2 linked regions of the Mastigocladopsis repens PCC 10914 genome follow. The protein of the gene in region 2 interacts with the protein of the main gene of each other region in a pairwise test. Links are inferred from orthologs where the notes say so. Each region holds a gene or a part of one and is shown on either strand. Other genes may lie near its edges. The genes, in order: ftsZ and MAS10914_RS0127945.

Region 1 (14,908 bases), 5.6 Mb from region 2 along the record:
TTGCACTGCAACGTCTCTACACGTATGAAATCTCCACAAATAATCCTTAACTGAACAGTATTGGACTAAATGCTTCTTCTTGAAACCTACCAAGGAAGAGATATACATTTCCAATAATAATGACCTTTTTGGGAAACGTTCTTCAAAAGAAATCTTTAAGTATCAGTATTTTCTCAGTACTTTATCTGTTTTTTACTTATTATTTTTATATTTTTTATCTATAAAAAAGCTGAAATATAAAGATATTATACAACAGCAAAATAAATAAAGATATGACTAAAATGTGCCCATAAATAAGGCGATTTCCAAGGCTAGGCAAGATAATTGGAGAAACAGCCAAACAGAATATATATAGAAGATTCTTGAATGTTTGGTTACTAAATAAAAGGAAAAAAATAAGATGTCTATGCGTTTGTCAAAATTAGTTTTTGGAATATCTACAGCATCTCTAGTCGGACTTTATTGTCTAACTTTTGCTCCCTCAGCTTCAGCTAAATCTAGTGGCAAAACAGTTGATACTAGCGGTACCACAACAACCAACAATTCCAGTAGCAACAATAATGAAGGCGGCAATTCAAATAGTGCTAGTTCCGGTAGCGATACCACAACAAGCAACAGTCCTGGTGGCAGTTCGAAAACTTCAACCAGACCCTTACCACTTCTAGAGTTCACATCCAGCGATATTGGTAAGACTTTCCAGTTTAACTTTGACGGGAATGTGAACGAGCAAAATGTTTCTGGACTCTCGTCTACAGCACTCTTTACGTTGAAAAATTTCGCTGGTAATGAGGCAACTTTTGATGTCGCTCTAGATAACACATCTAGTGATGGCATTACATCTAGAACTTCTGCCTTGGGTTTTAACGTTTACTCTGACTTGAATTCTACTAATCAACTTTCTTTAGTAGGCATCGGAGATCCAAGTGGTTCCGGAAACACAAGGGTATCTGGGCTTTTTAGCAATGATCGCAGCGGCTCATTCCCCAATCAATTTGGTGATATTGATGTATGCTTCACCAACGGCAATACCTGTCAGGGAGGAAGCAATGGAGGTATTAGTACCAATGATGGTATTGGTAACTTTTCCTTCACCCTTGCTTTTGAGAATGCTGTTAACTCATTTGCTTTAGGTAACTTCGGCGTACGCTATCAAAGTATTGACGGTAACGGCTTCAACGGTGACAGTGGCACAGGTCGAGGAACATATAATCAGACTCAACAGGTGCCTGAGCCTGGTACAAGTGCTGCCCTCGGTTTATTTGCTGTGGGTGCGTTGGTAGTCATGAAAAAAACAAAAAGCATTTCCCCCAGAGCTAAACAACACTGCTAAGTATTTATTAGGCTGAAATTTGGAACCAGAAGTGCTTATGCACTTCTGGTCTGTTTTTTCAAGCAGTAGGCATTTGTGAAACTAAATCAAATGAGGGTGTTGATTTCCGCAAGTAATATCTAAGCAACAAGCTTGGCTCCCTCATGGTTAGCCTGAGCTAAAAAATTTACACAATTATTCTCCGTAGATGCTGGTAATAACTTCTAATCTTTAAAAATTCTCAGTAGAATCCCTGAAGTTATAGGTTTTGTTACTGCAATATTATCAGTTCATTCCATAAGGACATATAATAATGACAGGTAAAGTATTCCCTTGAATTACCTTGTCTTTGAATAGCAGGCGGACGAGTGGATACTTTATAAATACGGATTTGAATAAGTGTTATAAAATACAAAAAAAAGGAAAATAAAGGTGCTGTTTGTTAGCCCTGCCAGAACCTTTTTTATCTTTTTGTATCAATTCAGTTAGCACCTAATTAAGGATGAGCAAAGACGGGACAAGCACCGACAGCCAACAACAACATTATCTTAAAATTAAGAAACATTAATGAAAGTTGAGGATGTTATGGCTCCAAAAGTAGAAATTTACACGTGGAGAACTTGCCCGTTTTGTATCCGTGCCAAAAATTTGCTGACGAGAAAGGGAGTGAATTTCAGCGAATACAGCATTGATGGAGATGAGGCTGCACGCAGTCAAATGGCTCGAAGAGCAAATGGCAGGCGTTCTGTGCCGCAAATTTTCATTAACAACCATCACATTGGTGGTTGTGACGATATTTATGCTCTAGAAGCTCAAGGCAAGCTGGATGAGCTACTAGCATCTACCAACAATGTTTAGGTTTACGCAAAAGTCAAGACTGAAAAGCAAGGAAAAAAGTTAAGAGTGAGGAGTTAGGAATAGTAACTCATAACTCTTAAAGGGATAATCAAAATTGAACAACCTTGGAATTTCCTGGCAATTGAGGCAGAAAGCGTGAAACTGGCTTTTATTATTGATCCCATCCATCAGCTTGACCCGTGTCACGATACCAGCGTTGCTCTCATGGAAGCAGCGCAAATTTTAGGACATGAAATTTGGGTAACTCAAGCCAATCTACTTAGTGTCGTAGAGGGGAAAGCTTGGGCAGTCCTAGAAAGAGTGGAACTTGTACCAGTGCAGTTGGTGGAAGGACGTTACCTGGCGGTGAATACTTGGTACAAGTTGAGCAATCGCACCGCCCTTTGCCTGGAAACAATGGATGCCGTCTTCATGCGGACAGATCCACCAGTCACAGTCCCTTATCTCTACTCCACCTACATTCTGGACTACATTGACCAAAACAAAACCTTGGTCATTAACAGTCCTTCAGGTATCCGAGCGGCAAACGAAAAAATGTATGCCCTCCAATTTACCAAAGTCATTCCAGAAACCCTCGTCACCGCTGATAAGCAATTGATCCGGCAATTTGTAGAAGCCAAGGAAAGAGCGGTACTCAAACCACTGGGTAACAAAGCAGGAGAAGGGATTTTAATTTTAGAACCGGGCGATCGCAACTTCAACTCTATAGTTGAACTCAGTACCCTCCAAGGTCGAATGCCAGTTATGGTACAAACCTATTTACCAGAAGCGAAGGAGGGAGACAAGCGGATTATTTTACTCAACAGTGAACCCATTGGCGCCGTCAACCGCCTTTCTGCCCATGGTGAATTTCGCAATAACATGGCTGCTGGTGGTACAGTTGCCCAAACCGAAATCACTCCAAGAGAACATGAAATTTGCGCTCAAATAGCCGCAGATCTACGTAAAGATGGCTTAATTTTTGTCGGTATCGATGTAATAGGTGGTTATCTTACCGAAGTTAACGTCACCAGTCCCACCGGAGTGCGCGAGATAGACCGACTAGACGGCACTCGCCTTGGTCATCAGGTCATTCAATGGATCGAGCAAGCAAAAAAATGATCAATCACAACCATTGCCATAAACCCAAACTGGCACAGTTAGACCCTAGTATCCTGAGAATGGATTCACCAGTAGCAACACCAGTAGTTAGAAGTTTGGCTTATACCCGTGTAATTTCCCAAGCACCCTGGCAAACCTATATGGTTGCAAACAAGTTGGAAATTACAGAAGTACCAGGAATCGACATTCACCCTGGTCAGGTAGAACCGTGAAAACTTTCCGCCCCCGCTTTTTTGTACCAAATGCAGTGGCGGATATCCAAAGAAGCGAACTCTAGCCCAAATTAATTTAGTCTGTCAGTGACCTAAACGAGTTTAGTTACGTGTTGGAATCATCAGGGATAACAATACTGCTCACCCCAGTAGATGGCAAAACCCTCCAATTATAAGTTGTGGATGATGAGTCGTATAAAATTTTTCAGCCTGATTGTATTCATAATTCATCATTTCTTAATTACGAGGTGTACGTCGGTTGCGTAGAAAATCCGGTATATCCAATCCTGGTTTTTCTTTAGGTTCCGCAACAGGCGTTGGAGGATGAGCCGCTGGTGGCTGTGGCATTGGTCGTCTTGTTTGTTGTGGGGAGACAACCCGTGGTTGGTTAGCGTTTTGGGTTGGTGCGGCTTGTGCTTCACCTGTAAATCCCGTGGCAATTACGGTAAGTCTTACCTCACCTTGGAGCCTGTCATCAATCACCGCTCCAAAAATAATATTGGCGTTGGGATCAACGACTTCATAAATTGTTTCCGCAGCGGCATTCACTTCATGTAGAGTGAGGTCGCTGCCACCAGTAATGTTAAAGACAACACCTCTTGCGCCTTCAATGGAACATTCTAATAACGGTGAAGAAATGGCAGCGATCGCCGCTTCTCTGGCTCTTGATTTTCCTGAACCAATGCCGATCCCCATCAACGCCGAGCCAGCATCCGCCATAACAGCTCGCACATCGGCAAAGTCAACGTTGATCAAACCAGGGATCGTGATGATATCTGAAATACCTTGTACCCCTTGGCGCAGCACATCATCTGCATAACGAAAAGCTTCTTGCATCGGCGTCTGCTCTGGGATCACTTCCAACAGTTTGTTGTTGGGGATGATGATGAGCGTATCCACCCTACTTTTTAGACCTTCAATGCCTTGCTCTGCTTGGCTGATGCGGCGACGCCCCTCAAAGATAAATGGACGTGTGACCACGCCCACAGTTAGAGCACCCATTTCTTTTGCGACTTCGGCAACAACAGGGGCTGCACCAGTACCAGTACCCCCTCCCATACCAGCGGTGATAAACACTAAGTCGGCACCCTCTAAAGCTTTGGCAATCTCGTCTCGTGATTCCTCAGCTGCTTTTTGACCAATAGCAGGATTGCCACCAGCTCCTAAACCCCGTGTTAGCTTCTGTCCAATTTGCAAGCGACAGGGAGCAGATGCCAAGGTGAGCGCTTGGGCATCAGTATTGATTGACCAAAATTCCACTCCTGTCACATCAGAAGCAATCATGCGGTTAACAGCATTGCTACCGCCACCACCCACGCCAATCACTTTGATATTGGCGACCCGACCTGGAACAATGTCACCCATTCGAGTTTCTTCGCCGGGAATCTTCTTACTATCGTGATTTTGTCCGTAGTTTATCCCAGCATTATTAAAGGGATTAGTGGAGTTGATTGCCAGCGAAACCCCCTGTTGTCCGGGAGATTGGGAGTTTTTATAGGTAAGCCCTTGGTTATTATCAAGTGTCATCGGAGTTGCGAGCATGTAGATAAACGACTTTTTAAGGTGTTATTCACCTAGGAGTCAACTATAGTTTGACGCTGACGCTGCCATAATCTATGGCATTTTTGTTTATTGTTCTTTCTACTTCCAGCCCAAAGAGGATTGGAGGTGCGAAAGTTTGCTATTGGGTAAACCATTCAGGCACCCAGTCATACAGCTAATTCTAGTGAAGTATACCTATATTCACCTAAAATCGACCTGTATAACTTCCACCAGACATTAATATCTTCACTGCTATTTTGCTGATTTGGCTCAGTACACCGTTGGTATCCCCAATAATATCTCCGTGTTTGGGCTAGTGACTGACATGGGATATTCATTTTACAACTGGGGCCACTGGTTTTTTTTCGCTATCCGCCCCACACATAGATTTATGGTATAAATTTAAATGATATAAATATCCCAACCACTGGTAAAACCAATTCTTTCCTCCTTCAAAATCGCTCCCTCGGAGTAATTTTAAGTGATTACGTATACACAAGTGCTGAAAACAAGAAATTCTGTACACAAGATCCTGAAATAATTGCATAACTTGTAAAGACGCATCGTGGTGCGTCTCGTCTGTTACAAAGATTTGGGCAATAGTATTTACCATTTAAGAGACAAAATTGATCTTCTACTTACCTATCTCTAAACTGCAGATAATTAAGAAATTGTTGGTTAAGTAATGGTACACCCTAGTTGGGTTGTTGTTAGGTTCGCCTCTATAGAAGGGACACTTTACAACCGAAAAAGTCTACCTTTGCCTCAAGAAGAGTTTTACTCTGCGCTACTACAATTATTTATGGGCGTCTAGAGGAATCGACTGGAAGCCGCCTCTGCCTTTGGGTTGCACTATCCTCCACGCTCGTTGCAGCAGGATTTTACCTATGGCAAGCTCTTTGGGTATACCTTGGGCACACCTATGTTCCAAGGACACGCTTTGCGTTCGCGTAGCGTCTCCGCAGGAGATATGGTGAACGTAGTTGGCTAGGTCGGGCTAACCCCTATGGCTGACGCCACGCCTTACGGCGTAAGTCCGGAGGACAGGCTGCGCCAACACCTAGTGTGCGCTCTGCGCTTACGGGTATCTCCTCCCCAGAGGTTGCGCCAACGCCAGTTACCTGACGCCACTTGCTTTATGCCGGGAGAGCTTTTCAGCAGTCACCAGCGGAGGAAAACCCCTATGGCTGACGCCACGCCTTACGGCTATCGGGTGTGCCTTCAGTCGAATGCTAAGCAGGCAACAAGCGTTTTCCAACCCAGACGCCATCATCAAATTGTCTAACATCTTGCACCCCATCATTAGATGTTAGGGTAACAATAAGCTTTGCTTCTACTCCCAAATAGAAGTTTTTATGATTATTCCTCCCATTTTAATTAGAAGTTAAGGCCGATTTTTACTTGGGTTACTAAAATACAAAAAAATTGTATATTTATTAGCATAAAACTTCTTTATTAATTAAGTGTGTTTTATACATCAAATACACCAAATCTTTTTAGGGAGTTAGGGAGTTAAGTTGTTATTTTTTTGGTTCATTTGTACTAATGGAAGGTCTGGATTTTTCAGATCAATGTACTCTATTTGATTAGGATTGAGTTTTGCTGGTAAATGGCGCATTTGTGCCATTACCTTAATTTTTTCTAGCAATAGGGAACTTGGTGCCCCAAGATGTATGTTTCCCAGTTCTGTTTTCAAAATTAAATTTGTTGGATCATGAAAATCAATTTCCATGACGTTAACAGAACTCTGGCTAAGAGCTTGATAAAGTTGAGTCCAATAGGGGCGGTACTGCTCTGGCGAGCCAACAACCTTGAGACTGGGTAATCTTAAGCTGGGATTGAGTGATGTATATTTTTCCAGAGGTATCCAAACACCAGTTGCATCTAGTAACCCCACAGAGGCTTTATTGTTACCAGTGTCAGTATTTTGTTGCTCCCGGTAATTTTGGGTCATCGCTACAGGTACTCGTTCGTTAATCTGGACTATTAACCCAGGTGGAAAGAGGCGACGACTGACAGTTGCTTGTGCAATAGTCGATTGCTGTTCTAGAGATTCGGCAAGCCTATGAGGTTCTATCCGCCATAAAGACTGGGGATAGGAGAGCACGAGCAGTGACTGAATCGCTTCGTCAGAAAGTAAGTGATTGCCTGAAATCGCAAGATCTTTGGGAGTTTTTAAGACCCAAATCGGTTGGGTTGCCATCCACAACAAACCTCCAGCCAACGAACTCACAGCAATGGTTTGCCAAATCCCTTGGATAATTTTTATCTGTCGCCTTTGACGTAATTTCTTACGGCGCCCTTCTATATCTGCACGGGAAATCGATACAATGCCAGCCATTCAAACCCTTCTACATTTTCAGTCCAAGTCTTTGTTGTGCTCGTACCATTATGTAATTTTAGTAAACGCTGTCAGCTAGGTAGACCTGCTCTCTAAAAGAATTTTTTCACTTTTAGTAAAACTTTACAGCAGCTATATAAAGCCCATCAGAATTGTAGGGACATGATTCTTAACTATTAGAGTTTGTATCGAAGTTTCGCATATTGAATGTAGCCTTTTGACTTTGTTATGGCAACCTTTTCTCACTTTAAAAAGCTACAACCCTAGTATTGACAAATTATTTGATATCTGCATACTACTTATTCAATTGTTGAACACAGAGTGTATCAGGAAGCTGTCAAGGTAGAAATTGTTATACTAGCCGATTTTACCAATCGATATTTTGCGCCCTTCAGCAAATCAACAAAAAAATGTACCAGTTTTTGTGGTTGCTGGTAACTTTTATAACTAAATAACCAGGACTAATAGTGATTATCGATAACTTGGATCTAGTCGATGTGCGTCCCTTAGCATCTAAGCGATTGCCTTCTCAAGAGCAAAGACGCTACGCTAACGCGCAGCGTCCTGAAGGGATAGGACATAGAAGGCGAGGCACTGCACTTTGAGCAATCGCATCAAGGGAACCAGAATCTTTAGGGCTGGTCATGGGGATTGGTAATATTAGTAGTTCGTGGTCAAGAACAACCAATAAAAAACAACTAACAATTCCTCATTCCAAATCTAAAATCCAAAATTTAGTATTAGCAACTCAACGAACTATCGTTTTCCAAAACCTCACTGCTGTTTTCACTAGCCGCCTCTTGCTCCAATTTTGTTAAAAAGGCTTGCAGTCTCATACGCTCAATATAAGGCCAGCCTCCCTCAGCCTCAATATCGCGAAGCAGTGAGTAGAGGGCTTGACGGTTGTCGGGCAAACTTTTTTGAAAAGCCCCATCTCGGATCTGTCGGTGTAACTGCTCCAACTGTCGCAGTAAGGCTAAAAGAGCTTTAGCATCCTCTTGACAATCTTGGGCTGCATCATATACCGCAGATGCGATTGCTTGCAGTGTACTAGACAATTTCGCTGACTCTAGTTTTTTGTCGTTGCTCATACCCTCCTGTCCCTGCCAATCAGGTCTAATCAAATTTACCGGAGTTTTTTGCTTTCACTAATTACCAGTCAACCTTACGTTGAAAAGTTTAATTGATTTATGAGGCGTTGCTGTGACAAATTTCTTTGCATATCTCAACAGAAAATAGATTTTTGCGAGTGTCTGATTTTGGCGAGTAGGTTGGGGATACAAAGACTCACTACCCTCCTAGCCTCCCGCTATTGATTAGCCTATTGAAGGTAGAGTCATGATTTTAGTCTCTGTATCCATAGCAAAACTTGATACATTTTAAACATCTATGTTACCAGCAAATGTGAATAACTAGTTAACAGCAGGGTAGTGACTCTAGTGTTGAGCGCATCCATCTTTAAAAGGCAGAAGCTTGTAAAATACTAAACCTGAGTAGTCTAAATTCCTGCATAACTACCTGTAGGGCTACAGTTCCACTTCTTACAACTGATATCAAAAAGCTGTGACCGATAGAAAAGCCTCCGGTTTAGCTAGATGCGATCCCGGTTTCGTGGGTCAACAACAGAACGCTTTGATTTTGAGTTAAAAAAAATCGTATGATCTGGCTGATGCTCTGCTTGATTTCCCCATAAAATGATGGGCTGTATGTAAAACTGCTGGTTCTTTTACCACCCTTTAACCATGCATCCCAACTGATGCCGCAGGCAGGGGAGCTTGGGGTTTAAAGCTTCAGGCTAAAAGAAGCGACACGTTTAAAAACGTTTAGCAACAAGAAGTTTGAGCAGGGGCTTCCGCTTATCAAAGCTTCAGTGCAGTTTTTCAAGTTAAATACTAATTTTTGACATTGAGGTTAACCATGAGGTTTCGCGCTTTAATTGTTGCACTCTTGACTTTATGCCTGGGGTTACTTACTGCTTGTAGTGAAGGTCCATCATCGACGAGTACAGAGTTCCTGACTTACGAGCAGATTAGAGGTACTGGCTTGGCTGTCAAATGTCCCGTACTGGCAGAAACAAGTCGTGGTTCGATCCCCATCGATGCTAGCCAGTCCTACACCATAAAAGAACTGTGCTTAGAACCCACCCAATTCTTTGTGAAAGAAGAACCCATTAATAAACGGCAAGAAGCAGAATATGTTGCCGGCAAATTGTTGACTCGCCGCACCTACTCCTTGGATCAAATCAGCGGCGATTTAAAAGTCAATCCAGATAGTAGTCTCACTTTTGTGGAACGAGATGGCTTTGACTTCCAAGCCATTACAGTCAAACTGCCTGGTGGGGAAAGCATACCTTTCCTGTTTACCGTTAAAGGCTTGGTGGCTCAAACACAACCTGGCTTGACCAGCATTAACACCTCAACTGACTTTGAAGGTTCCTACAGAGTCCCCTCCTATCGTGGTGCTGCCTTCCTCGACCCCAAAGGTCGCGGTGTTACCAGTGGATATGATAACGCTGTGGCTCTCCCTGCCCAATCTGATGATGAGGAACTGAAGAACGCCAACGTTAAGCGGGCTGAAGTTCTCCAAGGCAAAATCTCTCTGCAAGTAGCGAAAATAGATAACTCTACTGGTGAAATTGCAGGGACTTTCGAGAGCGAACAGCCCTCAGATACCGACTTAGGTGCTAAAGAGCCGGAGGAAGTCAAGGTTCGCGGTCTGTTCTACGCTCGTGTAGAACCGGATCGTGTCTAGATTCTTCTTTTGACTGCAACTGAGTGGTACTCAGATCTGCTATCGCGTTTATTAAGTTAATTCTAAGAGGTAACTCCTCGCCCTCTGACAGGCTAGTGTCTGAAAGGAGGTTTTGGAGTTACCTCTGTCCGTATGTGGTTTACTGGTAGAACTGCTGACCATCTACTGAATTACCACAAAAGGCGTCTCTCCCTTTTTATCGGCTCATGTGAATATTTTTACTCTCTTAAATTTAGATTTTTAATTATAAAGCGGTATAGGTCACATCTTTAATATTAAGTGTTTTCCCTAAGATTACCTGTTTGTCATTCAGCAAGATAGTTTGTATTTTACGTTAATCTCTACTGAGTTCACTGCTGTATTAACTACTCTAATTCAGTACAATTGCGGTTTATCATTCAGGCATAAATTTTTTATTTTATTTCTATGTAGTTTGAAAGAAACTACAGGACATACCGAAAACTTAACTAAAAAACAAAAGACCTCCCTCCAATTTAAATTAAGCTGCATTGTCAATCACTTGTGGTAATTATTTCCAGCACAAAATTTTTGCTCTGCCACAGGAACTTCTCAGTTATATAGGGCGATGAGTGACGTTCGTTAACACTGTATCTGGTGCAAGTCCGCTACCTTGCGGAAAGCTCCCCAGAGGGTCTTGACGTGTCTGTTACCCGTAAAATTGCTGCGTTCACCATCTAACGGTTACGCTGCAACAAGCTGACTTATAAGTGCAACGCAGCTTGGTTTAAAAGTGAGTATTGTGCTGTTTATTTGACCAAGAAACCCGGTGCTATGCCTACCACAGTCATCAATGAACTGAAGCATGAGATTTGGCAGTTGTTGCGAGAATATCAGCAATCTCCCTGTGCTGATGTTCGCAATCAACTGGTGAAACTTAATTTTGGACTTGTGAGAAAAGAAGCTCACTACTGGCTTAATCAATGCCATGAAAGCTACGAGGACTTACTCCAAGTAGGTTGTTTGGGTTTAATTCGAGCGATAGAAAGATTTGAAATTTCCAAGGGGCATGCCTTCAGTTCCTTTGCCATTCCTTATATTCGCGGTGAAATTCAACACTATCTTCGAGATAAAGGTGTCACCGTGCGAATTCCCCGACGTTGGTTAGCGCTGCAACAGCAAGCAATCGGGGTTTCGCGTTCTTTGCGGGAAAAATACAATCGCCAACCTACTGACTCTGAGTTAGCAGCAGCATTGGCAATTTCCCTAGAAGAATGGCAGGAAATTAAATTAGCATGGTCTAACCGCGCTCCCTTAAGCCTTGATGTACCAGTCCAGGATGGCGAAGAAGGTTCAACTTTATTAGGAGAACTCGTTCCGGATAATCACTATCGCAGCTTTCAACTGGCGCAAGAAGACCAAATTCGCCTGCAACAAGCACTGGTGCAGTTAGAACAACGCACCCGCGAAGTCTTGGAATTTGTGTTTTTACATGATTTAACGCAAAAACAAGTGGCAGAACTCCTTGGTATAAGTGTAGTTACGGTTTCCCGTAGGGTCAAGAAAGGGCTAGACTCGCTCAAAGACTTAATGTGTATGGCAGAAGATTAACGGTAAAACTTAGTCAACTCGGAATCTGACTCAAAGCTACAGTGTTTAAAAAATCTTGGCAATGCGGAAAGTTAGGTTATAAAAGTATGAGACTTCTCATAGGATGTACATTTCAAGCATATTGACTTCGACAAGCAAATTTTACATAGCTTTTGAGAACAGCTCATGGGCAGAAATTCAAATATTGCAATAGCAGCCATTTTGGCTTTGGCGATCGCCTCCTGTTCCTCAGAAGGTGATCAACAATCTAGTAATCTTACGTCTACCAACACGCCTGCAGCGACTCAGCCCTTTAATAACCCTGTGGTGTCTGCTAATAAAAAAGTCACAAATCAACCCTTTAATAACCCTGTGGTGTCTGCCAAACAGACTTCACCAGTTGCTTCTATGACAACTGCTAACTTGATTCAACCAACGAATGCTACAGAACGAGTAGGTATCGTGTCAAAAGGTCGGAATGACCCGTTTGCAGAAATTGTGAGACCATATTCCATTGGAGTAACGAATCCGAATGTGGTAGCAAGACCCGTTCCTAAGTTGCCTCCTCTATCAGTCCCTCAGAGGACACAGACCACAGCAATATCTGCTACAAGGAGAAACTCTTTAAATCAACAAAAGCCCAGAGTCAACAAAACAAGGATTGCGCGGAGTACAGTGCCCAAGGCAATCGCATCTGTTAAAGGTAATGCCAACCGTCGCTTTAATCCTGTACTGCCTAAAGTCTTACCCCAAGTTATCGCCAGCCCTGCTTTAGCATCTGTATTACCACCACCACCGCAACCAGAGTTAGCCAGAACAGTTTTTGTGTCTGGTGTTGTTCTCCTTAACAAAGAACCCCAAGCAATTATCAAAGTACCAAATGAGCCAACCAGTCGGTATGTACAGGCAGGACAACGACTGGCAAATGGAGTGCTAATTAAACGGATTGAGATGAATGAAGGCTCCGAACCTGTCGTGATTCTGGAACAATATGGTATGGAAGTTGCCAGAATGGTAGGGGAAGGATCTGCTACCCAAACGCCATCAACCGCAGCTTCTGGGGGAAATTCTGTTTCTTTGACAGTACCACCCCAAAATCCTATTCCAGGCGGAGCTAGTTAAAGATGGAGACAAAAGAAAAAATTGAATTTGCTGGTTTACCTTTAGCTGCTTATCGGGAGATAGCAGCTCATTTGCTTCAAGTAGAAGGGGTGGAAGTGACCTTAATTCCCCAGACCTCCGAACAGTTTGATTACAACCAGAGCCAAATTAGCGGTTTGTGGATTGAGTACACTCCAAACTTTGGCGCCCAAAGTCGGCAACGGGTGCAGCAAATTTTGACTTACTATCGCAATCGCTACATTACTGGACGACTTTAGTTAATATCAAGTTCCTGAATAAGACCCTTACTGGAGATTTGTTGGATTGAAGTAACTTTACTGAAATCTTGTAAAAAGCCCTACTAAACACAAGCTTGGCGTTTAGCTCAACTTAGTGGAAATGGATTCAACCTACATTCCGCACCTAAACTGGCACATCATCTGAGTGTAGATTTACTGGGGCTAGTTTTACGCGTCTTGGTTACGGTTCTAGCAACCTTTTAGCCAGAAATATTACAAACGTTGGTTATTGACACTCTCACCTTCAAGGCTTCGCCTGTGAAGGGAGATTCTTGCTTCAACAGGTTTTTCTAGCCCACTGTGGTATAACGAGTTAAAAGCTCTCCCACAGGCACTGACCCCGACAGATTCCCCTCCACAAGCATCTGTTTTACTACCACGGGCTGCCCGACCGCAGTCACAAAATACTTATTCTGATGTATCGTTTGTCTGATTCACAACATTCGACCCCCCTGTTCATCAGGTATTTCTTTTTGGTGATGCGAGTTGTCTGGTGGAGAAACACCAATCTTGCCTAACCCTAACTTTTTTGGTGGCAAGTATATTCTACTACACCAAGGTATTGCGAAGCCATGTTTTTTATTGGTCGCAATTCATCTCACCCTTAAGGCGAAGCCTGTAACGGTGAGATGAATTGCGACATCCAAGATAGAAAAAAGTGCTGTGAGTAAATATAACAACTGCTTGAAGCCAAGCCTACGAGGGTTGAGTGACGAGTGACAAATAATTTGCCGCTATGGTCAAATAACTTTTCCCTCAACACATGGCGACGCATTAAACTTCGCTTCACGCTCTTGGGGGAAGTGACAGAAGTCAACTAAAACCGAATCTTAATCTTGCCTAATGTTAAATCCGAAACAACACTTTGGGTAGTGTGTTGAGTTAAACTGGCAAGCAAGATAATTCAAATACAACGAGATCCGCGCTACGGTCTCTTGCATCACTCACAATGGAACACTGGCAATTTCTGATACAGAAACAGGGCGAGCGCTCTTGGCGTCCCTTGGAATCGCCAAATGTGGAAATTATAGAAGGTCGGTATAGAGTTGTAGCTCGCTCTAAACTTACTAACATAGATGTGGAAGTGCGGGTCACTCACAGTTCAACCTTGGAGCTTCCACCGAAGCGGCGAATTCAAAAGCGATCGCGTCGCACAAACTCTGAAGGCTTAATAGCAGTCATTCCCTTTACCTACCTCAAGCCAGGAGTTTGGGAGTTACGTTGTTCCGGCGACTTAATGTCGGACTTTCTCGGTAAACCTTGGCAACATAGTGTCCAGTTGCAAGTCCTACCTAAGGTCACTACGGAGCAGGTGGGACGAGGGGATACGGGCAGATGGGGACAGGAGAACCAAGAGGAATTACCTGTCTTTACCGATGAATTACCTAAACAAGCAGCTATTATTGAGCAGCCGATTAGCCCAGTCTGGTTAAAAGGTGAGACAGTAGAACAAATTTTACATAACTTAATAGAGGTTGCTTTACCTCCTTGTGAATTGCCGGTGGAAGATGACAAAACTCTTGAGGATGCTGCGGCAGATTTTCCAGAGCCACTGCTTGTGCTGAAACTTAAAGAAGAAATCTACATTGCTCGTTGGGGACAAACTCTCACCATTAATGGATCTGTGGAGCAAAAAGAAGCGACGAATTTGGATCTGGGTCAAACACCAAACTATGAAAGAGTCTACGGAGGAGAAATAAGAATAGAATTGCGCTCACCCCAAGGTTCTAAAATCATCAGGCGAATCCGGCAATCCTTACCAGAAAAGTTAATACCATTTAGTATCAGATCTTCGATAGAGATTCCTGTTGATTGTGAATCTAAGCTGATTTTGGGGGAAATCAGT
Region 2 (14,989 bases):
ACTACAAAAAGGTTCAGATGGGCAATAGGAAGAAGATATGGCGAAAGCAATTGAGCGAATTGAGCAGGATATATTAGCACTAGAAGAAGCGATACGGGCGATCGCAAAAGAACTTCAAAGTGCCTATACCAATTATCTAACCAGTTTGGGACAAACTGTCCGCAAGCAGTTGATTTTGGCGACATATCACCTGTGTACCCAAGGGTATCCTGAAAGCTTTTTGAGTTTATCATTACATCAGCGGCAACAATTGCAACAAACCATCCGCGAGTTAGGTCAACAGACGGCTGAAGAGTTGCCGACTCTGATAAAGAATGAGCAGGAGCAGCAGGAGGAAGCAAGCGAAGAGGAGGGAGAACAGGAGGAAATGAATGAAGATGAGGAAACAGATGAACTCTCTTCCCCCACTCCGGTCACTCTCCCAACTTCCCCCACTTCCCTAACTCCTCTAACTTCCCTAACTCCCCCCACTTCCCTAACTTCACCGCAGTCGCCTGGGTCGGGAAACCCTCCCGCAGCGCTGCCTCCCCTCATTCCCCCAACTTCGCCCACTTCCCCCCAACCCCACTCGCTGGGAACCCCAAAGCCCCCCACTTCACCAACTCCCCCCAATCTCTTCTCCTTATCCTCCTTTTACCCCGTGTCCTCTTCCCCAAACACCTCTAACCCTGTGGATTTGGCAAAGTGGCAACAGAATATAGAGAGAGCAACACAACAGAAGCTGAAATTGGTTTCTCGTGAAGCTAATCTTTTATTACAGAAAGCAGGGATATTACCCAAAAAATTACCAGAACCAATTTTAGAAGCAGCTGCAGCTGCAGCCTCAGAAGCATCTGCCGAAGTGATGCCGGGACCTCCCAACTTACTAAACTTAGTTGTTGAAATTGAAAATGAGCAGCAGTCAGAAGACTCTAGCCTGACACAAATCATGGCTATCAATCTGCGGCTTGGGGAAATTGAATTTGCTGACCCGACACTCTCGTCTTATCGCAAGCAGATTCGCGGTCTCTTAGTTCAACTCAGTAGAATAGGACAGGAGTATCAAAAAAAACAGCGGGAACGTTCAGTTGCCGAAGCTGAAGCAGCATGGCGTGCTATTTGGTCTGATGATTAGTCATTTGTGAGCCAGCACCGCAGTTTCTTTCTCAAGGTTCCAGACGCTAGGCGAACAGACTCGCAGCCAAGTTGGTTTCCAACTGTCACGGCAACTGGCGTAAGCGCAAAGCGCACGCACTCGTGTTCGCCGAACGCGAGTGCGTCTCCAAAGGAGATACCTGAAGGGTTCTTTGTCCTAAGTCAAATGACTAATGACTCATGATTAATGATTCATCACTAATGACTAATGACAAACCAGATTGGATACGATTGCACAAAGCCTTGGCAATAGAAGCAGAACAGGGCTTTACTGACTTGATGGGTAAACAATACCGTTTCAGTGAGTTTCTGACGCTGACTTTTGGTAAATTCCCCACAGGCTTACCCAGCGCCGAACGTCGTCGCTGGCAAGAACTAGCGGCTGAATTTGCTAATTATCCAAATCTGGTACTGGAAGACAGACAACACTTAGTCGCAGAGACTCGTAGGTATCTGTATCAACTACAGCAAGCGACTGAAGGAGGAGTGGGGGAAGTCGGGGAAGTCGGGGGAGTCCGGGAAGTCGGGGGAGAAAAATACACTCCCTTGTCTTCCTCATCTTCCTACTCCAAAATCCAAAATCCAAAATCTCAAATTGTTGCGGAGTTAAGTCGCAGACTTGCCCCTAACCTAGACCAAAAGCTGAGTGATTTACCAGAAATAGGCGTGAGAAAAGCTGGAAATTTGGCACGTCTTGGTTTATTAACCGTGCGTGACTTGCTTTTCTACTATCCCCGTGACCATATTGACTATGCGCGTCAAGTGAATATCCAGGAGTTGGTGGCGGGTGAGACGGTGACGATAGTAGCAACAGTGAAACGTTGCAACTGCTTTACAAGTCCACGAAACAAAAAATTAACCATTCTAGAACTGCTGATACGCGATAAGACAGGTCACATCAAAATCAACCGTTTTTTCGCTGGTACGCGCTTTAGCAGTCGCGCTTGGCAGGAAAGTTTAAAACGTCGCTACCCAGAAGGTAGTATTGTGGCAGCGTGTGGGTTGGTGAAAGAAAGTAAATACGGATTGACGCTGGAAGACCCAGAACTGGAAATTTTGGGACATCCAGGAGATACCATTGAGTCCCTGGCTATCGGTAGAGTTGTTCCTATTTATGCTCTGACAGAGGGAGTGGGGGCTGACTTGGTACGACAAGCTGTTATAGCTGCTTTGCCTTCTACTGTCCATCTGAAAGACTCACTGCCCAGTGGTTTGCGGGCTAAGTATAATTTGATGGAATTGAAGGATGCAATTAATAATATCCACTTCCCTCCAGACAGCGCTACCCTTCAAGTTGCCCGTCGCCGCCTCGTCTTCGATGAATTTTTCTACCTGCAACTTGGGTTGCTGCAACGTCAGCATCAAGCGAGGCAAAATCAAACCAGTGCCATTCTTATCCCAAAAGGTCAGCTAGTCAAAAAATTCTACGAGATACTGCCGTTTAAATTAACTAATGCCCAGCAACGAGTCATCAACGACATTCTCAATGACTTGCAAAAACCTGTACCGATGAACCGTTTGGTGCAAGGAGATGTCGGTTCTGGTAAAACCGTTGTCGCTGTCATTGCTATCCTTGCTGCCATTCAATCTGGGTATCAAGCAGCACTGATGGCTCCCACAGAAGTATTGGCAGAACAGCATTATCGCAAGTTAGTGAGCTGGTTTAATCTTTTGCATTTACCAGTAGAATTACTGACGGGTTCTACCAAAACGGCAAAACGGCGACAAATTCACGCCCAGTTAGAAACGGGTGAATTGCCGCTATTAGTAGGGACTCATGCTTTAATTCAAGACCCCGTAAACTTTCAGCAATTGGGTTTGGTCGTGATTGATGAACAGCATCGCTTTGGGGTGGAACAGCGGGCGCGTTTACAGCAAAAAGGCGAGCAACCTCATGTATTAACTATGACTGCAACTCCCATTCCCCGAACGCTGGCACTGACAATACACGGGGATTTGGATGTGAGTCAAATAGATGAATTGCCACCGGGACGGCAAAAGATTCAAACAACCGTGCTATCGGGGCAACAACGCACCCATGCTTACGACCTCATCCGCCGGGAAATTGTCCAAGGACGACAAGTTTATGTGGTGTTACCGTTGGTGGAAGAATCAGAAAAATTGGATCTGCGTTCAGCGGTGGAAGAGCATAAAAAGTTACAGGAAAGTATTTTTCCAGAGTTTCAGGTGGGACTGCTTCACGGTCGCATGACTTCAGCCGAGAAGGAGGAAGCGATTAGCAAATTCCGCGATCGCACAACTCAAATTTTGGTTTCTACCACTGTTGTAGAAGTCGGCGTTGATGTGCCAAATGCAACAGTTATGCTCATTGAAAATGCGGAGCGCTTTGGCTTATCTCAGTTGCACCAACTTCGAGGGCGTGTTGGTCGTGGTGCGGCTCAGTCCTACTGTTTGTTAATGAGCAGCTCTCGAAGTCCAGATGCACAGCAACGTCTAAGGGTTTTGGAACAGTCTCAGGATGGCTTTTTCATCTCTGAAATGGATATGCGCTTTCGCGGTCCTGGGGCAGTCTTGGGGACTCGTCAATCTGGTGTGCCAGATTTTACCTTGGCAAGTTTAGTAGATGATGAAGAAGTGTTGATTTTAGCACGGCAAGCAGCTGAGAAAGTGATAGAGATAGACGCAACTTTAGAGCGTTGGTATTTGATGAAAGAAGAGTTGAAGTATCGGTATGAGCGGTTAATGGGTGGGGCGATTTTAACATAATGTGTCTAGGTGAATTATACGAACAATTTTAAGTGCTGGTGGAATTAGCTGTTAGTTGTCATATAAAGTTGAAGCAGTCAGAGGAAAAAAAGAAAATTAGGATTAACGCAGCAGGAGGAGGTCGTCACGAGACATTATCGCAATGCTGACCATTTCCGGATTGGTTCGGCTACGAATTCGTACTTTAGTTCTCCCGCTGCCATGCAGCTAATAAATGCAGGCGATCGCCTGTATACTTAGTCTTGTATTTTTCTGTTTTAAACTATTAGTAACGATATCAACATCAACACATGATGACTGCGTAGACGACACCCTGAGCAAGTTTCCTGGAAATCCCTGTAGAGACTGCTTTCCGCTTTCCGGACAAGTCTATTAAGCGCAAAATAAGATGAGTTTGCGTTCATGTATTGCTTTAAGTTCCTGATTCTTAATCTTTATCAAGTTATAACTCGATATATTAAGCTCTCAATAACACTTGTGTCAGCCTCTACATTCAGACCGGAAGCCATACCAGAATTGTGTATCCTGAAAACAGCTAGGCTAATGTTCAATGGAGGTCTAATGACTCCTAAGGTTATGCGTCAGCTTTGGTCTGTGGTCGAAACCACACAAGCTAAAACGCTGTTGCAGCTCGATGATGCTAGCTTGGTACATTGGTTGGTAAAACAAATCAAAAACCAAGCTTTGCTAGATTGCCATGAAACTGATTTCCTCAGTGACTACATAAAATCCCGGCTGACACTTATCCGTGATCTTGCCCAAGAACGTCAGTATTCCTGAAAGTCAAAACTCAAAAGTAATAACTAATGACGAATGACTAACGACTGGGCAAATAACCCTCTACCAAACAGTCAGAACCAACTACGCGGATCTCCACACGTTCCAAGGATAGAGCCTCAGTCATGGTGGTAAAACCTAAGTCACCCACAGGTGTGGGAGCATGAACACCACCAATGATTTTAGGAGCAATAAAGGCAAGAACTTTTTGCACCGCTCCTTGGGCGATCGCATTGGCAGCTAAAAGACCACCACACTCCCACAATACGCTGCAAAAACCCTGCTCGTATAAGTACCCCATCACTTGATCTGGTGTGAGTGGTGTTAACTCCACCACTTCCACAGAATGCTTCCGCAACAGTTCTTGGAAATCGGTGTTAGCTCCTTTTTCTGTCAAAACCACAGTGGGAGCCTCTGCGGTTTGCCATAGGTGAGCCTTTTGAGGTAAGTTGAGACTGCGGCTCATCACTACCCGTAGGGGATTATGTGCTCCTTGGCGATGACTCGTTAAATAAGGATTATCTTGTCTGACTGTATTTCCACCAACAATGACCGCATCACAAGCTGCTCGTAGTTGATGAACTTCGCTACGGGCATCTTGATTTGTCACCCAAGTACTATGACCAGTCGTCGTGGCAATTTTGCCATCTAAAGTCATGGCATATTTCAAAATGCCAAGAGGTCGATGATGGAGAATGCGATGGATAAAGCCTTCATTTAACTTCTTGCAGGCTTCTTCTTCCACACCCACCACAACTTCTATCCCTGCGCCTCGCAAACGGGCGATACCACCACCAGCTACGAGTGGATTGGGGTCAACCATCCCCACCACCACCTTAGCGATCCCAGCGGCTATCAACGCTTCTGAACAAGGGGGAGTGCGTCCGTAGTGATTGCAAGGTTCCAGGCTAACATAAATGCTTGCTCCACGAGCGCGTTCACCTGCTGCCTGTAGGGCAAAAACTTCTGCATGCGGCTCGCCTGCACGCGGATGAAACCCCTCCCCAACAATCTCTCCATCTTTAACAATCACCGCCCCCACCATCGGATTTGGGGAGGTGTATCCCAAGGCGCGGCGGGCGAGTTCCAAACACCGTTGCATCATAGCTCGATCAAACTCGGTTCCTGTTTGCTTCGGGTTTGAATCATCCTGAAATCCTGACTCCACGACGGAAGCATCCGGTTGAGCGACCACTGGCGAATTATCCATAATTCTTAGCCACAGAGTGAATATTTTGTACGCTAGCTGCACAAGACTGTTTCAAATTAAACCAGCCTCTGTGATGATTGCGATTTCACATAACTCTAGCTTGAATCCATATTGCCAGAGGATGCCTAGATTCCAGAAAAATTTAGGAGTGAGGGTCAACTATATGACTCCTCACTCCTCACTCCTTTGGTGGGGGTTTAAGCCCCAGCTTATCCACACTCCGCACTCGGTACTCGGTTAGAGTATTTTGAATTGTTCATGACTGTTCCGCTAATTTTAGCCGCCGCCACCAACGATTTAGAGGAAAATAAACCACTGGTGCCCAGAGGCTAGTGAGAATAGCAGAGGCAAGAGCCACCTTTTGGAAATATACCCAAATATCTGCCACATTGCGATCGCCCATTAAACTCAATTGCGATGCAAAAACAGTCTCTGACAAGACTGCCATAGCAAACACAATTAAGGCAATAGAAATAAAGTCTTCTTGTATGAAACGCTGCTTCTGTATCATACCAGTCAGACCCCCCACCACCCCCAAACTTAAAGCATGAGTAGGGTCAGGTGATGTCATAGCATCTTGAAGGAGACCCAAAACAGCACCTGCCAATGCGCCTTCAAAAGCTGTACGCTTGACACTCCAAGCAACCACCCAAATCAACAGCCAGTTCGGTCCAATACCCAATAATTCCATCCCGGGGAAGCGGATGAGCAGCATCAGTAAGCATAGCATTACTGACCCAACCGTTACCGCCCAATCCGTCAGTAGACGTAAGCGTGGATGCCAACGAGAAAGGGGGCTGATTTGAATTTTGGATCTTCTCCTTGGCGATTTTGGCTTTTTCTGCTTGTTACCCTGTAATTCAGGAATCCTCATTGTTTAATTAGATGTTTCTAACTGTTGATTTGCAGAACCGATATTTTCTGACTGCGGGTTTTCTGGCTTGGGATAGACCGTCACCCAATCTAAAGAGCGTATTGGCGGAAAAAGTTCCACTTTCGCTACTGATGCTGGAAGTTTCTTCAAATCCAGCGACTTCACCCGTCCTACAGCCAATCCTGAGGGAAACTTCTGACTGTAGGTAGATGTAGCAACAAAGTCCCCTGGTTTCACATTTGGGACTTTTTCATAAAACTCCAGGACTGCTTCAGCAGAGGAATCTCCCCGCAAAACACCCTTTGCCCCTGTACGACTCACTGTTACACCCACTTGACTTTTAAGGTCACTAATTAATAGCACGCGGCTGGTATTAGGAGTCACACTTTCCACCAAACCTACTAATCCACCATCAGCCTTAACGACATAACCTTCCTGGATCCCTGCAAGGCTTCCACGATTGAGAGTCACTTGTTGCCACCAGTTGTCAGCACTCCGTGCCATGACTCGCGCTGGAATTGGGCGCGATGAGAGAGGTTCTTTCTCCACATAGCCCAATAACTCTTTTAACTTTTTATTTTGGCTTTCCAGTTCTACAAGCTGGGTTTGCAGTTCTAAAAACCGGGCATCCCTAAGGCGTTCTTCTTGAACTGGTGGTGTTTGTAACATCTGGATTGGACGCGTAACACCCTGGTATATCTCAAGCAGAATAGCACCTTGAGTCTGTCTAAGTACCCAGGCACTCCCAACGACTAAGCCTAGCAACCCTATTTGTAATCCTCTACGCTCCCACCAGCGACGTGCCGTAAACATAAAAAACCTTTTCTAGCCGTAATATTACTTAAGATATTGGATTCTATACAGAACCCAATATCTGAATCTTGCTGAGTTTGCTACATATTGCGAGAACGTCCGCTGAAAACTCTTTCCAGCTGTTTGAAATTTTCTAAAACACGACCTGTTCCCAGTACAACACAGCATAATGGGTCAGCAGCAACGTGTGTCACAATTCCCGTTTCATGACTAATCAGTGTATCCAACCCTTTAAGCAGGGCACCTCCACCAGCTAGCATAATTCCTCGGTCAATAATGTCTGCTGCTAACTCTGGAGGGATGCGTTCCAAAGTCCGCTTCACCGCTTCGATAATCACCAACAAAGGTTCCGACATACTTTCACGAATTTCTGGTCCTTTGATTGTGACAGTTCGTGGTAAACCAGAAAGCAGGTGCAAGCCTCGGACTTCCATCATTGCATCATCATCATCATGAGTGGGATATGCCGAGCCAATACGAATCTTGATATCCTCAGCAGTACGTTCCCCTATTACCAAGTTATGAACTTTTTTCATATACTGCATGATCGCTTCAGTCAGTTCATCTCCTGCAATACGTACTGATTCAGAAAGCACTGTCCCTTGGAGACTCAGTACAGCAACTTCTGTTGTGCCACCACCGATATCAATTATCATATTGCCCGTTGGTTCAGCTACAGGTAATCCTGCCCCAATTGCTGCTGCCACAGGCTCATCAATTAAGTAAACTTCTCTTGCCCCAGCTTGAGAAGCCGCATCCATGACAGCTCTTCTCTCTACTCCTGTTACCCCACTGGGAATACCAATGACAATTCTAGGTAATACGAGTGATTTGCCCTCATTTACTCTCTGGATAAAGCTTTTGAGCATAAGCTCGGCTGTATCGAAGTCAGCGATTACACCATCGCGCAAGGGGCGCAGCGCAACCACATTCCCAGGTGTCCGACCGAGCATTTTTTTAGCCTCTTCTCCAACGGCTAGCGCGACCTTTTCGTTTTGGTCAATCGCTACCACTGAAGGTTCTTGCAGAACAATGCCTTTACCTGATACGTAAACGAGGGTGTTAGCGGTACCAAGGTCGATACCCATATCCCGCGATAAGGAAAACTTACTAAAAAGGCCCACGCGTCTCTACGCCCCCTAATTCGATACTTTTTGACGACTACCGTAAGTTAGAATTGTGCTGGATTCTATTACGTTTTTTGACTTGAGTCTAGTAAAGTAGATTATGTTTTCATATATTTTTTTTATAAACTTTAACCAGCTTTAACCAGTCTCAAGCTTCTACTGTTTTATATTCTCCAGCTGTGGAACTGTATCCGTATGGTTTTGGAGTTTCTACAGAGTCATTTTTATCATTTGTCTCAGTAATTATAATTGTTTTTTATTTAACACTCTGCTAATAACCTATCAATTCGCTATTATGTATATTCACAAGCAATAAGTACACTTGTACTACAAGGAATGCACATGAGCATAAATATTGTCACCCTCATCGGTCGTGTAGGAACTGACCCGGATATGAAGTATTTCGAGTCTGGTAGCGTTAAGTGTAAATTGACACTAGCTGTTAATCGGCGCACAAGAGACGGCGACCATACTGATTGGTTCAATCTCGAATTGTGGGGAAAAACAGCACAGGTGGCGGGTGATTACGTGCGTAAAGGTAAACAAATTGCTGTCAAAGGTTCCTTAAAATTTGACACTTGGAGCGATCGCACCACAGGAGCAAATCGCTCCACACCTGTCATCATAGTCGATCAATTGCAATTATTGGGTTCTAAACGGGAAGCTGAAGATGCAGACGTAGATATGAACCCTGATAATTTCTAAATTTGGTAGTGGATAGTGGGTCGTTGTTGGTTATTCTTTACCACTAACCCTATGGCTGACGCCACGCCATACGGCGAACGGGTATGCCTGCGGCACGTCTGCGACGTTAGCGGAAGCTCCTCCGCAGGAGGCACACCAGTTACCTGCGGCAGGGTTACCCTCCCGCAGTACTGGTTCACCACTACCCACTCACTAATAACTAATTTGCAAAGTCACTGTAGCTTCCACCTGTTGCTCACCACCAACAATGGGGGTAGAAGCATCTTGTGTTGCTTGCTTGGCATTCTCAGCACGCAAAAAGGGTTGTGGTGGCGGTGGAGGCGCACTCGCACCATTCACTTCAATGCTAACCACTTCTTTAGGCTGGAAACCCAAAGCACTAAAAACAGCTTGGGCTTGCTGTTGAGCATCCTGGGTGGCTTCTTTGAGTGCTTGTTGTCTTCCTTGTGCGATCGCTTCATCGCTAGCGACAAAACTAATGCCACTGATTTGAGTCGCACCAGCTTTGACGGCTTCATCTAACAGAGTACCAGCGCGCTCAGTGGAAATACGAAAACTCACAATATTAGCAGCAGCATATCCTGTGATACGCTGCACGTTATTGGTGTAACTATAAATTGGGTTAAGAGTAATGCCAGTGGTTTGTAACTTTTCCACATTACGGCTCTTGAGTAAAGCTACCACAGCCTCGGATCTACGAGCAGCTTCTTGTTGTACCTCCTGTGCTGTTTTCCCCTGAACCTCTACCCCCAAACTGACTTGAGATAGAGTTGTAGGAATTGTCTCCATTCCACGACCACTGACACTCAGGGTACGCAACATCCTCTGTTTCTGTTGTGCCAAAACTGGTTCGGTAAAACTAACATACACAAGCAAGGCTAAAAATAGAATTTTCCAAAAGTTCCCAGTATTTAACTGAGAACCAGACATAGCATCTGTATTCATTACACATTCACTCCTCTAAAAATTAATGTCTGGGGATGAAGTAAGTCGTGGGAAGTAAAGAGTGGTTAGCTGTAAACAACTAACCACCCATTGCTAACAACACACAACACACAACACAACACTCAATCCCTAGGCGTTCCTGAAGACGCAGCTAACAGTGCGTCCATACAGGAGATATGTTTTTACTTTGACACGACTATAGTCGAAAGTCAGAGCAGTTACATTTTTAGAAACTAAAAAAATAGCCTTTGGTTCACCGTTGACTATTCATTGTTCACTATCAACAGTCAACTGTTAACTGTAAACAATTAGAGGAGAATATTTGTGGCATACTGGCTGCTGAAAACAGAACCAGAAGAGTATTCCTACTGCGATTTAGAACGGGATGGTAGTACAGTTTGGAATGGAGTTAGCAATGCGTTGGCTCTCAAACATCTGCGGACGATGGAAATTGGTGACTTGGCGCTCATTTATCACACAGGCAAAGAACGGCGAGTGATAGGTGTAGCAAAAGTAGTTAGTCAACCTTACCCTGACCCAAAATTCGATGATGCCAAACGAGTCGTTGTCCAGGTGCAAGCCTTACGAAGAGTCCCTCAGCCACTCACCCTGACCCAAATTAAGCAGGACGGAAATTTTGAAGGTTTTGACTTACTGCGCCTTTCCAGACTATCGGTAGTGCCAGTATCAGAGTCTCATTGGCAACACCTGCTCCAATTAACAGGCGACATGAATTAATTTATCAATGCTTTCTGTAGCGCATCTATAGATAGTTGCTTTCAACAAACTTGTAAATTAAAGGGAAGGGTTTTCCAAAATAACCAATGCACTTAGATCACATAACCTTCTCATTACCTTTGTTGGCAACTGCAACAGAAACCGCAGATAGTTCACTAGTACTGGCAGCCGTACTGCTCAGCATAGTAGTCGTTTACCTCGCCAGCAAAATTGGTGGGGAATTATTAAGCCGTTTTGGTTTACCGCCAGTTTTGGGAGAACTGGTAGGTGGTGTAGTGGTAGGCATCTCTGTCCTACATCTGTTGGTGTTTCCAGAAGGAGGGGCAGATAGTTCTAGCTCTTTGGTCATGACCTTCCTGCAAAGCACTGCTGGTCTAACTCCAGACGCCGCTGATGCTGTGTTTAAAGCACAGTCTGAAGTCGTTTCCGTATTAGCAGAACTAGGTGTCATCATTCTGCTGTTTGAAATTGGTTTGGAATCAAACATAAAAGACTTGATGGCGGTAGGTGTCCAAGCGCTTGTGGTCGCAGTGGTCGGGGTGGTGGTACCTTTTACTGCTGGTACAGTAGGGTTGATGACTTTGTTTAGCATTCCAGCTGTACCAGCAATTTTTGCAGGTGCAGCGCTGACTGCTACGAGTATTGGTATCACTTCCAAGGTGTTGTCGGAACTGGGACGACTCAATTCAAAAGAAGGGCAAATTATTTTAGGTGCTGCTGTTATTGACGATGTACTGGGAATTATCGTTTTGGCGGTGGTAGCAAGTCTTGCAAAAGAAGGCTCAGTAGATGTAAGCAAAGTCATTTATTTGATTATTAGCGCCTGTAGTTTCCTGTTGGGCGCAATTGTGCTAGGAAGTATTTTCAGTAAGACCTTTGTCGCAATTGCTAAACAGCTAAAAACTCGTGGTGGATTAGTGATACCAGCATTCATCTTTGCTTTTGTGATGGCATACTTTGCTGCTGCCATCCAATTAGAAGCCATTTTAGGTTCTTTTGCCGCTGGTTTGGTCTTAGACGAAACGGATGAGCGTGTAGAACTGCAAAAGCAAGTTATCCCAATTGCCGATATGCTGGTGCCGATTTTTTTTGTAACTGTTGGCGCAAAAACTGATTTAGGAGTTTTAAACCCAGCCATTCCTAGCAACCGGGAAGGTCTAACGATGGCAATTTTCCTGATTGTCGTCGCCATCCTTGGTAAAGTCGTCACTGGCTTTAGTGTGTTTGGTCAACCTCAACTCAACCGTTTGGCAATTGGTGTCGGAATGATTCCCAGGGGCGAGGTCGGATTGGTATTTCTTGGTATCGGCTCCTCTATAGGTATTCTCTCGAAACCTTTGGAGGCAGCAATTATCATGATGGTCATCCTGACAACATTTTTAGCGCCTCCCCTTTTGCGGTTTGTCTTTCCAGAACCAAAAACGGGAGATATAGCAACAGAGGAACTGATTTTAGATGATTCTCCAGGAAAACCATTGGTGATGGAATCACCAAATTCTCAGGAAACGAAATAAAAATCTAAGTACAGACGCATTATTGACAGCGTCTGTACTCCAGACCTGTTCTGAGTTTTCAGCCATTGCCACTATGAATACTTTGAAACATTGCTATAGCAATCCTAAATGATTTATGAAAAATCTTAAGTATTGTAGGGTGGGCAGTGCTTACCGTATTTTGCTGACTACATCCGGGTTTTGCGTTCGCACTGCCCACCTTACGTGTCGTTCAAAAATCAAATAGGAGTCCTATATTACTGATGGAAACTTTTATCTCCAAATCTTCGTCTCGTAAAATTAAAAATTTTAGGAGTTTTCTGTAAACACGACCAACAGTGAGAATGTTATTTTTGTTTTATCTTCCTCCTCGCTCGTCCATCCAACCTTGGATATTTCTCTAGCAATTAAACAGTTGCACCCATAAGTCAATACCACAACAGTAAACAGTCGCAGCAAAGTTATCAATTGGTGCATTATTGGTGCGTTAACTACCAGAAATCAAATAATACAAAAAATTCCTTTTCGAATCGAGTGACGCTGGCTGGAATTGACTAATGCTTGGAAATTTTAGATTTTAGATTGAGGAAGATTGGTGAAAATCCAAAAAATCTGGCAACTAACAAATCAACACAATCATCCACAATCTAAAAATCTATATCCAATATCTAAAATGCCATAACGGCATGGAAAATCATTAGGGGCGTGCTAGAATTTGACGCCACTATTTCATTTAGGTTCTTAATAAGGATTAATACAGAACAACATCTACTCCTAATGGTAAAACCTTAATAGGTATTAGGTAAATGAGACGTCCTATCAGCCGAATTGGATTGTATCCAAAAGATAACCGATATAACTGTGTCTTTATTAGAGCAGAAAACGATACTGATGGTACCGAAGCCAAGATGTAGGCGGTGATAGTGTGAGGATTTACCGAAACTTTGACCAAAAAAGAACTCAGAACTCAGAACTCAGAATTCATTCTAAATTCTGTGCGACTGGTTGGAGAGTTGAAGTAACTAGCCTTCCGTTCGCCAAGTGTGCGCGTACGCCTAGCAGCACCGTAGACTTAGCGCTTACAGCACTGGTCTGGTCGCTTGCAGGACTTCTGTGCGGTATACACCCTGGAGAAAAGAAAAGTTCTATGGCTAACGCCACGCTATCGTTACTCAAATCCCCCAGTATGTACCGTGGGTTCATTCTAAGTTCTACGTTCTGTATTCTGTGTTCTTCTCAAATCTTGACGGCTCTTATGAACAGGAGAAAACACTGTGAAAACCCACTGGTTACTACCTGGTACTTTTGTAACCACTACTCTGTTGATGCTATCGTCGCCAGCTCAAGCAGCGAAATTGCAATCTTGGCGTTTTGATGCCAAGCAAAACCGATTGGAAATCAATACCGAAGGTCCTGTTCAACCCCAGGCGCAACTCGTCTTCAACCCCACGCGGTTAGTTATTGATTTGCCAGGAACTAATTTTGGACGTCCGCAGTTAACGCAGTCAATAGGCGGTGCTATTCGTTCTGTTCGTGTCGGTCAGTTTGACCCACAAACAGCTCGTATAGTAGTCGAACTCAGTCCAGGTTATACCCTCGACCCAAAGCAAGTGAAATTTGAAGGGAAAACTGCCAGTCGCTGGACGGTACAATTACCAACACCACAAGCTGAGGGAGTCGCCTCCTCGCCCCCATCTCCCAGCCCAAAAGCCCCAAGCCCAAAAAGTGAAGAAGTCATCATCTCGCCGCAAAAAAATGTTTACAACGTGGTGACAATAGATTCTGAAACGGAGAAAAAACCTGAGTTCTCCAAAGGTGTTGTCGTCGCAGAAGGAACAATTCAAGTTGAGAGCCTACAAGTCACAGGGGATGGTTTCTTTGTCCGCAGCAATGGAGGGAATCCTCGGACTCACATTATTCGCAGCCGCGATCGCAAAACCATCTTCATGGACATTTCTGGTGCCACTTTGTCACCTAATTTTGGTGATCGCGACATATCTGTAAATAGGCATGGTGTCAACCGTGTTGAAATGACTCAACTCCAAAAGACACCACCTGCTGTCCGGATGACGCTACGGGTAGACAAAGATACTCCTGACTGGCGCATAAGCACAAGCAGTTCTGGTGTTTCTAGCGGTTTGGTCGTTCTACCTAATCGTTATGCGGGTAACTTGCCCAAAAATAATTATTCCGACACCTCATCAGACAATTCTTCCAAGCCTGTTGTGGAAGTACCAACACGTAACTCAATCTCTACAATTGAGTCTGTGGAACTACCTGCGACTGGTACACAACTACTCATTAGAGCAGACCAACGTCTATCTCCTACTAGCACTGGTTGGGATAGGGCTTCTGGTCTGTACCGCATCACTATTCCCAATGCTAAGTTGGCTTCTGCTGTCAAAGGTCCAAATTTTGATGCTAGTAGCCCTGTTCTGCGGGTACG

Evidence for each region.
Region 1: the proteins of MAS10914_RS0127945 (region 2) and ftsZ interact in binary tests that used the Escherichia coli proteins (3 or more experiments, as listed by UniProt). The link is inferred for Mastigocladopsis repens PCC 10914 from one-to-one orthologs.

The regions. Positions count from the first base shown.
Region 1 is NZ_JH992901.1:276,785-291,692, reverse strand. The notes cover bases 2,863-5,722. They hold ftsZ (cell division protein FtsZ), read right to left. Parts: upstream 5,008-5,722; coding sequence 3,718-5,007; downstream 2,863-3,717. Other genes in these bases: MAS10914_RS0103375 (hypothetical protein), read left to right, coding at 3,265-3,480; gshB (glutathione synthase), read left to right, coding at 2,863-3,268. In the rest of the region: MAS10914_RS31970 (cistern family PEP-CTERM protein), read left to right, coding at 401-1,330; grxC (glutaredoxin 3), read left to right, coding at 1,895-2,167; more of gshB, read left to right, coding at 2,303-2,862; MAS10914_RS33880 (hypothetical protein), read left to right, coding at 6,029-6,307; MAS10914_RS0103355 (cell division protein FtsQ/DivIB), read right to left, coding at 6,527-7,363; MAS10914_RS33875 (hypothetical protein), read left to right, coding at 7,831-7,968; MAS10914_RS0103350 (hypothetical protein), read right to left, coding at 8,104-8,454; psbO (photosystem II manganese-stabilizing polypeptide), read left to right, coding at 9,281-10,114; MAS10914_RS0103340 (RNA polymerase sigma factor SigF), read left to right, coding at 10,907-11,683; MAS10914_RS0103335 (hypothetical protein), read left to right, coding at 11,849-12,784; MAS10914_RS0103330 (hypothetical protein), read left to right, coding at 12,787-13,041; MAS10914_RS0103325 (hypothetical protein), read left to right, coding at 14,012-14,908. UniProt on the Escherichia coli protein: Essential cell division protein that forms a contractile ring structure (Z ring) at the future cell division site. The regulation of the ring assembly controls the timing and the location of cell division.
Region 2 is NZ_JH992901.1:5,831,305-5,846,293, forward strand. What follows is about bases 6,620-9,560. They hold MAS10914_RS0127945 (rod shape-determining protein), read right to left. Parts: upstream 8,624-9,560; coding sequence 7,616-8,623; downstream 6,620-7,615. Other genes in these bases: mreD (rod shape-determining protein MreD), read right to left, coding at 6,620-6,722; mreC (rod shape-determining protein MreC), read right to left, coding at 6,726-7,535; MAS10914_RS0127950 (single-stranded DNA-binding protein), read left to right, coding at 9,005-9,367; MAS10914_RS0127955 (SIMPL domain-containing protein), read right to left, coding at 9,560-9,560. In the rest of the region: MAS10914_RS0127915 (hypothetical protein), read left to right, coding at 38-1,114; ATP-dependent DNA helicase RecG, read left to right, coding at 1,336-3,861; MAS10914_RS0127925 (hypothetical protein), read left to right, coding at 4,423-4,641; bifunctional diaminohydroxyphosphoribosylaminopyrimidine deaminase/5-amino-6-(5-phosphoribosylamino)uracil reductase RibD, read right to left, coding at 4,679-5,848; more of mreD, read right to left, coding at 6,105-6,619; more of MAS10914_RS0127955, read right to left, coding at 9,561-10,312; MAS10914_RS0127960 (EVE domain-containing protein), read left to right, coding at 10,637-11,050; MAS10914_RS0127965 (cation:proton antiporter), read left to right, coding at 11,137-12,564; MAS10914_RS34750 (hypothetical protein), read right to left, coding at 13,525-13,746; MAS10914_RS0127970 (N-acetylmuramoyl-L-alanine amidase), read left to right, coding at 13,818-14,989. UniProt on the Escherichia coli protein: Forms membrane-associated dynamic filaments that are essential for cell shape determination. Acts by regulating cell wall synthesis and cell elongation, and thus cell shape.